Regions from separate parts of the Bacillus safensis genome, predicted to be linked through region 2. Evidence: predicted binding sites of a transcription regulator. Region 2 holds the regulator's gene; each other region holds the start of a gene.
The links. Region 2 encodes LexA, which represses DNA repair genes until DNA is damaged. Its sites were predicted from a motif close to CGAACATATGTTCG; they were not measured.
Positions count from the first base shown of each region.

Region 1: a site for LexA is predicted at 3,277-3,290, ahead of AAYR28_RS04810 (DNA repair exonuclease). Genes of this name have one in related genera too.
Region 3: a site for LexA is predicted at 2,496-2,509, ahead of ruvA (Holliday junction branch migration protein RuvA). Genes of this name have one in related genera too.

Region 1 covers NZ_CP154909.1:954,676-959,260, reverse strand. The annotation lists gene AAYR28_RS04815 (ATP-binding protein) at 1-1,989, opposite strand, end outside; gene AAYR28_RS04810 (DNA repair exonuclease) at 2,006-3,220, opposite strand; gene AAYR28_RS04805 (YhzD family protein) at 3,392-3,580, shown strand; gene AAYR28_RS04800 (enoyl-CoA hydratase) at 3,612-4,385, opposite strand; gene AAYR28_RS04795 (potassium:proton antiporter) at 4,567-4,585, shown strand, end outside.
Region 2 covers NZ_CP154909.1:1,730,328-1,734,912, forward strand. The annotation lists gene AAYR28_RS08755 (STAS domain-containing protein) at 1-622, shown strand, start outside; gene AAYR28_RS08760 (IseA DL-endopeptidase inhibitor family protein) at 655-1,197, opposite strand; gene AAYR28_RS08765 (hypothetical protein) at 1,493-1,936, shown strand; gene lexA (transcriptional repressor LexA) at 1,982-2,602, opposite strand; gene yneA (cell division suppressor protein YneA) at 2,761-3,072, shown strand; gene AAYR28_RS08780 (YneB family resolvase-like protein) at 3,090-3,737, shown strand; gene AAYR28_RS08785 (DUF896 domain-containing protein) at 3,807-4,037, shown strand; gene tkt (transketolase) at 4,225-4,585, shown strand, end outside.
Region 3 covers NZ_CP154909.1:2,414,011-2,418,595, reverse strand. The annotation lists gene thiC (phosphomethylpyrimidine synthase ThiC) at 1-452, shown strand, start outside; gene AAYR28_RS12440 (hypothetical protein) at 488-634, opposite strand; gene AAYR28_RS12435 (hypothetical protein) at 825-1,007, shown strand; gene AAYR28_RS12430 (serine/threonine protein kinase) at 1,040-1,684, opposite strand; gene AAYR28_RS12425 (intercompartmental signaling factor BofC) at 1,924-2,424, shown strand; gene ruvA (Holliday junction branch migration protein RuvA) at 2,573-3,178, shown strand; gene ruvB (Holliday junction branch migration DNA helicase RuvB) at 3,190-4,194, shown strand; gene AAYR28_RS12410 (DUF2905 domain-containing protein) at 4,187-4,387, shown strand; gene queA (tRNA preQ1(34) S-adenosylmethionine ribosyltransferase-isomerase QueA) at 4,422-4,585, shown strand, end outside.

The DNA.
Region 1 (4,585 bases), 780 kb from region 2:
TACTTGACGAAAAAGCACGTCCATTTGTTTTTCGTAATAGTCAATTTCCCCTTCCAGTGTCGTGATCTGCTGTTTCACATGTTGAATCGATACATCCAATGTCTGACGTTCTTTTTCTCTTTTCGCCTCATCTTTCAATATCTCTTGAAAGGCCGAGATGCTCTCTTGAATGGTGCCTTCCTTTCGCTGCAGAAGACTGCTTAACGCTTCCACCCTTTGCTCATAATTGGACTGCTGGCCGGCAAGCTCGTCTATTTCCCGGCTAAGCTCCTCATATCCCGCTGTATTCGTTTTTAACTGCTTCAGGATAAGGAAGGCTTCTACTAGGAAAGAAAGCTCTGAGGACAAGCCCAGCTGTCTTTTCTTTTCCTCTACTTGCTGCTGGACAGGTTCCAGCTCCTGCTCCCAGTCTTCATATTGCCGGATGATCCTTTCGTACAAAAGCTCCTTCTGCCTCACAAGCGTTTCAGCTGAAGCTGCCTGTACTTGGAAGGAATCGAATGTTCCCCCGCCGCTTCCCTGTTTCACCTGTGTCGATTTCAAAAATGGGTAAATAGCAAAGAAGACAAAAATAGAAAACCCTGCAAATAAGAAAGTAACCCACCACTCTGTTAAAAAGAAAAGGACAAGCAGAAATGCAGCATCAAATATCACCATCACAGGAAATAACCACGCCCGGGAATGAACCTGTTTCTCTTTTGCTCTTGTTTCCCCAGTTTCCACTGTACTATGCGATTTGGCCTGCTGTTCCTTTAATCCTTTTAAAGCGGTTTCCGCTTCTTCCAGCTCATGTCTTGCATGATCAAACCGGTCATCCAGCTGTGCCTTTCTGTCCATTAAACGAACGTAGTGGCTGACAGCCTCCTTTAATTCCCACTCAAATTCAAGGGAGTCGTCAATCTGCTCAAGTTTGACTGAACGCTGCCACTTTAGCTTCGCTGCGGCTTCGTCCATTTTTTGTTTCAATGAATCACGTTCTGCTTTACATTCTGCTAAGCGGTTTTTGACACGTTCAGCATGAGAAGATTCATCAACGACACGCTTCATCTCCAGTAATGTATCCTTGTCATGAAGCAGCTGAACTTGTGCCAGCGAGGTTTGCAAATGATCTAATTTTTGCTTTAGTGCAGTCATTTGAGCCTTTTTCGGGTGAAGGTGTGATTCTAATTTATCTAATTCATGCTCTGTTTCTGCTCTAAAGCGTTTGACTCGTTCTGGATAACGGGCTAATTCTTTTTTTAACTCCATCTTCTTCTCTATCATGGGATAAAGTCGAATGTGTTCGTTTAACTGCTGAATCTGTTCTTCTGTCTGCTTCATTTCCTTTTGAAGCGCTGCGATCGTCTCTATTAATTCAGAATGCTCCCGTTTTTTTTCTGTATAACGGCCTTCTGCCAATCTAGCTTGTTTCAGCTGGGCAGCCAGCTCTTTTAAACGATCAAGCTGCTGGTTTAATTCCGGCTTGCGTCCATTTGGTTTAAACAGCTGCTCCTGCTGCTTAAGCAGCCTGCTATCCATCTTGGAGGCAGCATCTGAGCCAAATAAACTTGAGAAAAGGAGAAATTCACCGATTTGATCTTCGTTTAAGGCTTGGACATTTTGCAGTCCAAACACATCAAATGAATAGATTGATTGGAATAATCTGCGATCTGTTCCCTTTAAAAGAGTTCGTAGAAATGCTTCATCTTTCACTTCACCATTCGGTAAAAACACCTGTGCTTGACCGCCTCGATCGGACGATCTCTCAATGTGAATGACACCTAACTCCTCATCTAAGCAAGTGAGGGAGCCGCCATAGAAAGATCCTTGTTTCGGCTTGTATATCTTGTTTTTTGAAAAACCAAATAACATCGACTCAATAAATGCCTTCAATGTCGTTTTCCCCGATTCATTCAGGCCGTAAACTAGCTGAAAACCGTCATCAGAAAAGTGAAAGGTTCGATTTGAAAATTTCCCGAAATTCGCTATATGGAGTGAACGTATTTTCATCATACCTCTCCTTTTCTCATAATTGCTTCAGCTGTTCCGTTAGCAGCCTTTGTGCCTCTTCTTTTATATCCACTTCATCCTCTTTTGTGAGCGCTTTTCCTGACTTCCTGTAGGTTGAGTGACGCTTGATCGGTGAAAGCAGCTCTTCATATGACTCAAACTGTGCAATTTCTGCCGTTAGTTCCTTCAAAAAGGAATCTTCTGGATAAATGACATCCTCGTTTGTTCGGCAATCAATTGACATCACCCAAACAAACACATCTTCATCTTCCTCCTGCTCATGAAAAACAGTCATCAGCTCTTCGAGGACCTCAAGCTGCGTATGCTCAAAGTAAGAAGGCGCATCACCTGTCAATTCAATTCTCACAAAATGAGGAATGCCTTCCTCTTTCAGCTCATTGATTTTGCCTTCCACAAGTGTGACAAGATCCGTCATATGAGTTGTTTCTGTGATGTCTATTGCCAGTTTCTCAAAGATGATATCTGCACAGCTGATAAAATCCGCTGCCCGTGAATCTTCGGAGAGGTGAATCAAGTAACAGCCTTTTTCTCCCGTTTCTTTTATATGTCTGCCCTGCACATTACCAGGATAAATTATATATGGGTCTTCATGCAGAAGGGCTCTTTTATGTATATGTCCAAGCGCCCAATAATCAAAATCCTGTGCTATGAGCTGCTGAAGCTGAAATGGGGCATATGCATCATGTCCTTCTTGTCCGGCTAATGTGCCGTGAAGCATCGCAATGTGATAGGCAGCATCTGTTGTTTTGACATAATGAGATGTCATATTTTCATAGACAGCCCGCTCTTTGTAGCTAAACCCATAAATACTCGCGACAAGCTGATCCCCTCGATAATAGGAGTGCTCACTTGGTGTACTGCTCGAAAAGACATGTACATTCTCGGGCCACTCAATCGGTGTCCATTCACCGCCTAAATGATCATGATTCCCATAAATAATAAAGACTTCAATCCCGTGCGTTTGCAGTCTTACAAACTGATTTCTTAAAAACAGCTGTGCTTTTAAGCTGCGATTGGATTCATCAAATAAATCTCCGCTCAGCAGCACAAAGTCTACCTCCCGCGCAACGGCGAGATCAAAGATGTTCTTAGCACTTTGAAATGTACTTTCTTTGAGCCGCTTAAATATAGAACTAGGTATAGTCGACATTCCTGCAAATGGACTGTCTAAATGTAAATCTGCGGCATGAATAAAGGTGAGCTTAGTCAAACGTCTATCTCCTTGTCCGATACTGTCATTGTCCATATTTTATCATGCCATTTTTACGAATGCACGTTCTATCACTCTTCTTCTAAAAAACACATTTTTAAGGGCTAAAAAAGAGGTTTTGTCTTATTCCATGTTTAATTACATTAAAAACAGAAGAAAGGAAGATGAGGAATGGAGAAGACATACTTTTTAACCGTATTTGACCGGTCGGGTGAGACTTTATTAAATGAAAAAATCACAGCGGATGGTGACGAGAAAGCAAAGGAATTAGGACGTCATCGCTTAATGGAACAGCAATACACAAAGCATTCTCATCGACTCGTTGATCAAGCAGGAAAGCTGCTTTTATTTGAACGTTAAAAAAGCCGGCTTTCGCCGGCCTCATGTTCATTTATGCTTTTTGAAAGACAGGACGTCTTTTTTCTAAAAAGGCCTGTATACCTTCCTTGTGATCATGACTTTTTCTCAGTCTTGCCTGTGCTGCTCTCTCTTTTTGAAGAACTGCTAAGAGCTTTGATTCTGACTGCTGGAAATAGATCATCTTTGTTTCGATAAAGGCTTGAAGCGGCATGTTCATAAATGGCTTCACACACACTTTTTGATACGTATCGACCTCATCCTGGAACACCCCGTCTGCAAGGCGCAGCTTTAACGCTTCTTCAGCCGGCAGCTTTTGTCCGCTCCAAATCAATTGTTTAGCGGTTTGCTCACTCACTCTTTTTGTGAGGAAAAAATGCCCCCCGCCATCTGGAATTAATCCTACTCCATTAAAATTCATGGCGAGTTTTGCATCCTGATGCATAAACAAGTAGTCACAGCTTAGAGCAAAGCTAAAAGCGAGGCCTGCTGCTGACCCGTGAACAAGCGCAATCGTCACTTTTTTCATACTAGCTAGAGAAAGTGTAATTCCCTCGATCAAATCCATCACACGATGGAAATCTTCTTCACTTTCCTGCTTGAGCATCATCCCAATATCTCCGCCTGCTGAGAATCCTTTTCCCGCTCCCTTGATGACAACGACTTTTGCACTGCTTTCCTCCGCTGCATCACATGCTTCTTTGAATTCAGCAAACATGTCCACATGAAAAGAATTATAAGCTTCAGGCCTATTGAAAACGATTTCAAAAACATCCCCGTCTAACTGACAATTGATATATGTCATCATCCATCCCCCTCTTCTTTTAAAAGCTCATCACTTACTTCCATTTTCATCATGTAAAACCTTTTTCTCTAAATAAAAAATTTCAAGATCAATTGATACTAAAATAAGCATAATGATTGAAACAAGAAATATATTTTTATATAGTAAAAAAAGAAAGAAAATAAATTTGAAAGGAGGAGGATGATTGATCAGATGTTCCATCA
Region 2 (4,585 bases):
TGAGGATTTAGCCAGTGACCCAAAGCATTTAAATACACCATTAGATTATGTCGTGAGAGAATACATGTCCAATCAAAGAGTGGTTCTGCATTACTTAAAAGAATTTATCAAACAGCGTCAAGATGAAATTGATATTGAGCGCATCTTTTATTGGTATGATTTAATTTCCGAAGCGTTTAATATTTCAATCCATGTGTTTATCCAGCAATATGTGAAAAATACAACCGAAAAACTCGTGGCTCAAAGAGATATGATTTATGAATTGAGCTCGCCGGTAATTGTCCTAAAAAGCCAGATTGCGTTATTGCCATTAGTAGGTGACATTGACACAGCGAGAGCCAAGATTATTTTAGAAAATACGCTAAATCAGTGCTCGCAAAAAGGTGTTCAGCATTTATGTATTGATCTATCGGGTGTCGTCATGATTGATACAATGGTGGCTCATCAAATCTTTGATCTTGTCACGTCACTTCGGTTAATTGGAGTAGAGACGACCATTTCAGGGATTAGACCAGAAATTGCCCAAACAGCAGTGCAGCTTGGGCTTCCTTTTAATGAATTTCGCACGGCATCATCACTTGCTCACGCGCTGGACCGAATGACTGAATTTTCTTCAATATAAAAACCAGGCCGATGAAAGGCCTGGTTTTTTATTTAGATGACAGCGTCAATTTGTGTGACTTTCCAATTTTTTTGTACTTTTTCGTACGTAACAGTTCGTTTTACTTTGCGTCCATCAAGTGTTGGGACAGTAAATTCATATGTGCGGACCGTTTGTTTTTTAGAAACAAGTTTAGGTGTGGCTTTTTCCCAATTGAGCATGTTGTCTCCATCACCGACTGGAACAGCCATTTTGCCTTTATGAACAATGAACTGATAATCTTTTAAACCATGTTTGATGGCATCTGGAGTGAAAACTTGAGATAGGTAGCTGTTTAATTTTTTCTTTGTATCAAATGTTTTAGAAAGATAGTTGTACGTCATATCTTTATAGGTAAATGATTTTAATTTGACATTAGAATGGTCTTTAATTTTGTAGCCTGACATTGCACTCCAAAAATGTTCTCTTGCATCAAGGGCAATATGTAACGCTTCTTTATTTGTCAAAGCGGCTGATTTCTTGGAAGCGGCCAATGTTGTTGTTTGTAATGAGATCATAAGCATAATAGCAGTTAATAAAACAAATAATTTTTTCAAGGCGATTGCCTCCTTTTCTCAATGAAAACTTCTTATGTTACAAATGTTACAATAATTACAGTGATATTACAAGTATTAAATCTAAATGTTTTTTATTTCTTTTGTTTCTAATTATATAACGTTTGAGGGAGACAAAAAGTTTTCATTTTTTTTATTTTTCTTCTTAATCATTATTTAACCGTTCTAAAGAAGAACGAAACGTCTTTTGGAAAAATTTCTATTTAGACGTTTAACACTCTTTTTTATTTATGACATATACTGTCGTGATGAAAGTCTAAAGAAAGTGGTGTTTCGTATGTATCAACCGTATGAAGATATGTGGAATGGTTACTCATATGATAGGCAGATGCAGGGATTGCCATCGATTTCTATTCCTCAAATTGGAGGTTTTCCTGGGTTTCCGATTGGAGGAGGTACTTGGCCAGGTCAAGGGTCAGGCGGGCAATCGGCACCGCCAGCTCCGCCGCAGCATATCATTTCGCAGTATCAGCAAGCACTCTCTCAGCCTCAAAGTATGCAGTCGCTTATATCTGCGCAAAGTGCAGGAGGCCATCAAGCTGTTCATTTTGCAGCGGGCTGTAATAGAAGATGGACGATTGTGCTTTTGAGAAACGGTCAAGTATTTTTAATGTTTGTCCTTTCCTCACAGCCATTTGGCAGAACAACTGGCTTTATATGGCCGAACTTTACTTTTGGCTCCTTCCCAAGTTCAAGTATTCTTGCATATTCCTGTGCATAAGAAAAAGCCGGTTCTCATCAGCAGCTGATGAAATACCGGCTTTTTTTAATGAATATTTCGAAATACGCCAATCACTTTACCTAGTATACTCACATTCTGTAAAATAATCGGTTCCATAGATGGATTCTCTGGCTGTAATCTAAAGTGTGTATTTTCTTTATAGAAACGTTTCACTGTCGCTTCATCTTCCTCTGTCATGGCGACCACAATATCTCCATTGTTAGCGGTGCTTTGCTGACGCACAATGACATAGTCCTTGTCCAAAATACCTGCATCAATCATACTTTCTCCCATAATTTCAAGCATAAACACTTGTTCGTCTGGTGCTGCAAAAGTCTCTGGTAGAGGGAAGTATTCTTCTACATTCTCAACAGCTGTGATAGGAAGGCCGGCGGTTACTTTTCCGATGACTGGAACGTTCATTACAGCACTCTTTGGAATATTCATTTCCTCTTCATCTAGTACTTCGATCGCTCTAGGTTTTGTCGGGTCTCTTCTTATTAAGCCCTTTGTTTCCAGTCTAGCTAAATGTCCATGGACCGTTGAACTGGATGCTAGACCGACAGCTTCTCCAATTTCACGGACGGATGGGGGATAACCCTTGCTTTTTACTTCATCTTTGATGAATTTCAGGATATCGAGTTGTCTTTTTGATAGCTTCGTCATCTTTTGCACCTCAAAACGTCAATTTTAAAGAAATTATAGCATGTTTTTCCTAACAGTACAAACATAGGTTCGAAAAAACGTTTGACAGAAACGTTTGTTCGTATTTATAATGAGAGACAGAAAGAGCGAACACACATTCTATTAGGAGAGATGACATTATGAGGTTAAAAGAATCTATTATTTTTATTGGGGTATTCTCATTCATCGTTGGCATATTTCTCTCACTTATTGCAGTCACAAGCCATAATGATTCAAATCAATATGTTAAAATAGAGGTTCAATCAGGAGATACTCTTTGGGGATTAGCTGATCAAGTAAATGACAGCAAATCAATCGACAAAAATGCATTTATTGACTGGGTAACAGAACACAATGATCTTGCTTCAACAGAAATCCAGCCTGGAGACATTCTTGTCATACCCGTGAAAAAAGAGCATCCAGTCGTATATCAGCTTGCAACAGTACAGTAGAAAGGTCGATTGAAGACATGAACGCAATCATTTATGCGAGAGTAAGCACTGTGAAAGAAGAGCAGGAAACCTCGCTGAAAAGACAAGAAGAAGAACTGCTGGCTTTAGCTGCCATGCACAAGATGAATGTGGTCAAAGTCATCAAAGAAAAAGCAAGTGGATATGAGCTAGATCGTGATGGCGTGTTTGAAATGCTTGCTGCACTGAAGGAAGAGTCGATCGATGCCGTTCTTATCCAAGATGAAACACGTCTTGGAAGAGGACAAGCTAAAATTGCGCTTCTTCATTGTCTATTTAAAGAGAACGTAAAGGTATACAGCGTGTTTCATAGAGGAGAGCTTGAGCTTTCAGAAGCAGATGAAATGGTCATCGAGATTGTAGGAGTCGTCGAAGAGTACCAACGGAAAATTCATAACCTGAAAATCAAGCGGGGGATGAAAAGGGCTGTTGAGCGCGGATATCAGCCTGAACTAAATTTAAGGCAGCAGGACCATGCACCTGGCCGTGAGCGTATTGAAGTGCCTATTTCAGAAATTGTTCGATTAAGAAAAAATAACATGACGTTCGCCGAAATTGCCGCAACTCTTCAGGCATTAGGTTTTGACATTTCAAAAGCAACAGTGCATAGAAGGTATCAAGAATATGAAAAAGGCCTTACCACCTAAAGCGTGATTTGTTGTCAAAATGATTGATATTTAGTAGTATGTAGAGAAAATGCTTTAAAGGAGTTTGTCATGATTTCTAAAGAACAGCTTGCAAGAATAAATGAGCTTTCAAAAAAGTCGAAAGAAACCGGTTTATCAGACGCTGAAAAAACAGAACAAAAGCAGTTGAGAGAAGAGTATTTAAAAGCTTTTCGTTCTTCTATGAAAAATACACTTAAAACTGTCAAAATCGTTGACCCTGAAGGAAACGATGTCACACCAGAAAAATTAAAAAGAGAAAAAGATCAGAACCTTCATTAAGGCTGTGATTTCTTGAATTTTGAAAAGATGGGAAGAATATTCTCGTCTTTTTTCATATTTGCATAACTTTTTAGGTGATCGATAAACTAAATGTGACAAAATCCTTCTTTTTCAGCGTGAAATAGTTGTGAAAAAAGGACAGTAGATTTATGATAATGGTGTACACAAGATACGGAAGGGGATTTATATGGAAACGATTGAATTGAAATCTATTGCAACAATACGTACTCTCTCCATAGACGCAATTGAAAAAGCGAATTCCGGTCACCCAGGAATGCCGATGGGTGCTGCACCAATGGCATACGCTTTATGGACGAATCACTTAAACGTAAGTCCGCAAAATCCAAATTGGTTTAACAGAGACCGCTTTGTTTTATCTGCGGGCCATGGTTCTATGCTTCTATACAGCATGCTTCATTTAAGCGGATACAATCTGAGCATTGAAGATTTAAAACAATTCCGCCAATGGGGAAGCAAAACACCTGGACATCCTGAATTTGGACACACAGAAGGCGTAGACGCGACAACGGGTCCTTTAGGCCAGGGAA
Region 3 (4,585 bases), 680 kb from region 2:
TTACATCCGCCATCGGTGCGGCCATGATCGGCTGGTACGGAACAGCCATGCTATGCTATGTAACGCCAAAAGAGCATTTAGGTCTGCCGAATAAAGAAGATGTGAGAGAAGGCGTGATCGCCTATAAAATTGCCGCACATGCCGCTGATCTAGCAAAAGGACATCCTGCGGCTCAAAAGCGCGATGATGCTTTATCGAAAGCGAGATTTGAATTTAGGTGGCGGGACCAATTTAACCTGTCACTTGATCCAGAAAGAGCCTTGGCGTTCCATGATGAAACATTGCCTGCCGAAGGTGCTAAGACCGCTCACTTTTGCTCGATGTGCGGACCGAAGTTTTGCAGTATGAAAATTTCTCATGATATCCGCAATCAATCTGAAGAAGTGAAAAGAGAGATGGAAAAGAAGGCGAAGGAGTTTGTCAGCCAGGGAAGTCAAATTTATCAGCCCTAAAAAAAGAACCTCGCACGATGCTGTGCGGGGTTTTATCAAACGGCTGAGAAGGCTTTTCTTAAAAGGTGAAAAAATGCCTTTACTGCATATACCATCATGTCCACACTCGGAATGAGGGCATCTGTTAAATGAAAAAAGACTGTTTTTCTTTCTGGAGATGTTCGTTTCTTTTTTTGCTTCATCAAGGGCAGCCTCCTTTTTAACTAATATACTTCTTTGCAGATTTGAGAGATAGATGTTTGTGCGAATTTAAACAAAATTTAAACTTCTTGGGTTTGAATGGAAACAAGGAGGGGAAACGAGTTCAATAGAGAATGAATGAAAAGAGCTGATCTATTTGACCAGCGAACAAGAAGAGTGGAAGGTGATCTTATGATGAAAGTATTTAAGGTAACATTTCATATGAACAATGGGGAAGTGCTTGATTTCGAGCTCAAACGTCCAGCTACCTATGATGTGTATAAAAAAATTGAAGAAGCCAATCATTGGTTTAAGCTGAATAATGAAATCATTAACCTATTAAACGTCAATAGTATCCATGTAGAAACAGAATAACGCAGAAAGCCGCTCAAAGAGAGCGGCTTTCATTATGCAGAAAAATCATTTCGATTATTAAGCTGCCCGCGGGACAGCCAGTTCTTTTTATACAAATATGCAATGACTTCAAGCCACAGACGCGGTGCTTTTTTAGGGAAAAAAGGTTTTTGGTAATAGGCATAAGCGGCTTTTAAATCATCCCATTGATGACATGCTTTCGTTTGCGTGAATCTGGCAACGTCAATGACCCTGATCCGTCCTTCTTTTGTTAAGATCAAATTGCGCAGATGAATATCAGAAGGATTCAATCCTTTCTCGCGCGCTTCCTCCAGCGCATCATCGACTTGTTCAATCATTTGTTTTTTAATAGGAATTCCTTTTGTAAGGCATTCATAGAATGTGTAGCCTTTAATATATTCCATTAAAATATACTGATCCCCAGACTCATAAATCTCAGGGTAGTAAGACGAACCAGAAAGTTTTTCGTAAATGGCAGCCTCTTTGCGGGCAATATGCTGATAAGAAGGGAAAAAAACTTTTAGTGCCATTTTCTTGCCGTCTTTTTTGTATAAAAAGACATAGGCACTTCTTCCTTTGCCGCACAGTTCAAGCTCTGCCGGTTTATAGGCAAGCTTATGAAAACGTTTCTCTTCATGATATTGAATCGATTCGGCTAATCTTTTGACATCTGACATTGACTTCACCTTCTTTGGTTTCAGTTTATGCGGCTGAAAAACGAATGATGAAAAAACCGTGTCATTCGATAAAGCAATGGATTGTATAAAACATAACATTTACGAATGAAGGATACAACGAAAGACTCTTACCATACATTTGAATGATCGATTTGGTTAATGTTTAGAAAAATGGGTCAAACTACATATGTCATGCATCGATCTCATGTTCTAAAGAGGTGTAAATAGTGAAAGTGAAGATGAAATGTTTCGTTACAGGACTTATCATGACAAGTGTGCTTTTTTTTGCTGCGGATATGGAAGGGAAAGAACACTTGCAAAAGCAGTCAAACTCTATTACCGTCCAGCTTGAAAAAGTCTATCTAGACGGCGATGTGAGTATTGAAAGACACCGGGCATCATTAGAAGACAAAGACACATTCTGGGCGCAGTATAAAGGCTGGACGCTCGTAGAACAAAAAGAGGATTTTGCCCTTTTTAGAAAGCAAATTGATGATATCTCTCCATTAAGTAAAGCAAATGGATATATCGGATTATCAGAGGACGGTGTGATTTCTACGTTTCATGGAAGGCCTGACGGCTGGGCGGAGCCTATTCATCTCTTTTTTCAAATTGATACGTCCCGTTTAGAAAGTCATGTGGAAAAGCAGCTTGAGCAAGGCATTCCTTTTCGAACAAAGGATGAATTTGAGCATGTGCTTGAAGTCATGAAGCCTTACCGAAATGAAATTTCGTTTTAAAGCGTGTAACAGCTTGCTGGTGTGAAGGCCACAAGCTGTTTTTCGTGGTTTCATCATAAAAATGTACTGAGCGAACGTATGTTAACTTTTATTGCGGTTTTCTCTTCGATTTATGTTACAATGAAGAACAGTCAAAGAGGTGAAAACGGTGATAGAGTTTGTAAAAGGGACCATTGATTATGTGTGCCCGCAATATGTTGTCATTGAAAACGGCGGAGTGGGATATCAAGTCTATACCCCAAACCCGTTTATCTATCGAGTAAATAAACAAGAAACGATTTATACGTATCATTACATAAAGGAAGACGCCTTTTCGTTATACGGTTTTCAAACACGAGAAGAAAAAGCGCTGTTCACAAAACTGTTAAATGTCACAGGAATTGGGCCAAAGGGCGCACTCGCCATTCTTGCTTCCGGGGATCCTGGCGCTGTCATTTCAGCGATAGAACGTGAAGATGAAGCGTTCCTGATTAAATTCCCTGGTGTGGGCAAAAAAACAGCACGCCAAATCATTCTGGATCTAAAAGGCAAACTGGCAGATGTGGTGCCAGAGATGATTGGCAACTTATTTAATCACGAGGACCACATTCAGGTCGAAACGCAGCAAACTGCATTAGATGAAGCGCTTGAAGCCTTAAATGTCCTTGGATACGGTGATCGTGAAATCAAAAAGGTTCTTCCATTATTAAAAGAAGAAAAGAATCTCACAACCGATCAATATGTGAAAAAAGCTTTACAAAAAATGTTGAAATAGGGTGATGTCTCATGGATGAACGGCTCGTCTCAACTGAAGCAGACAACCATGAATCAGCCATTGAGCAAAGTCTGCGGCCACAGACACTTAGCCAATATATCGGTCAGCAAAAAGTAAAGGATAACCTCAGCGTATTTATTGAAGCTGCCCGCATGAGGCAGGAAACGCTTGATCACGTCCTTTTATATGGACCTCCTGGACTTGGGAAAACAACGCTTGCGTCGATCATTGCCAATGAAATGAATGTTCAGCTGCGTACAACGTCAGGACCAGCGATTGAACGTCCTGGTGATTTGGCGGCCATCTTAACATCTCTTGAGCCAGGTGATGTATTGTTTATTGATGAAATTCACCGCTTGCAGCGCTCAATTGAAGAAGTGCTGTACCCAGCAATGGAGGACTTTTGTTTAGATATTGTCATTGGAAAAGGAGATACAGCACGCTCTGTACGGCTTGATTTACCGCCATTTACGCTTGTAGGTGCAACAACCCGTGTCGGGCTGTTAACAGCGCCGCTTCGTGACAGGTTTGGGGTACATGCAAGATTGGAATACTATGAACAAAGAGATTTGGCTCACATTGTGGCAAGAACAGCCGAGCTGTTTGAGATTGGGATCGATATTCGCTCTGCTGAAGAGATTGCGAGACGTTCCCGGGGAACACCGAGGGTTGCCAATCGTTTGCTCAGAAGAGTAAGAGATTTTGCGCAGGTGCTTGGGAATCATGCCATTACGCAGGATATTGCGGAAGATGCCCTAGAGCGTCTTCAAGTCGACAGGCTTGGCCTTGATCATATAGACCATAAGCTGCTTTTAAGTATGATCGAAAAATTTAGAGGCGGTCCTGTTGGGCTTGATACGATCTCAGCGACAATTGGAGAAGAATCACATACGATTGAAGATGTGTACGAACCGTACTTACTGCAAATTGGTTTCCTGCAAAGAACACCAAGAGGGCGGGTCGTCACAAGAGAAGCGTATGAACATTTTCAAATGGAGGTTCCGATTCGTGACTGAATTCCCTAAAATATTAATGATTTTAGGTGGTGTCCTTTTTGCCGCAGGATTAGTTTTTCAATTGGTTGGTAAGCTTCCAGGTGATATTTTTGTGAAAAAAGGAAATGTAACGTTCTTTTTTCCTGTCATTACATGCATTGTCATTAGCATCGTGCTAACCATATTACTTAATATCTTTGGACGGATGAAATAACGTTAACTAGTTAACTACAGAATAGGTGAAGGAAATGAAGCTAGAACTATTTGATTTTGATTTACCAGAAAGATTGATTGCACAAGTGCCGCTTGAAAAAAGAGATGCATCAAGACTGATGGTCTTAAACAAACAAACGGGTGCGATTACACATGATACATTCTCACAAATCATCAATTATTTTCAAAAGGGTGATTG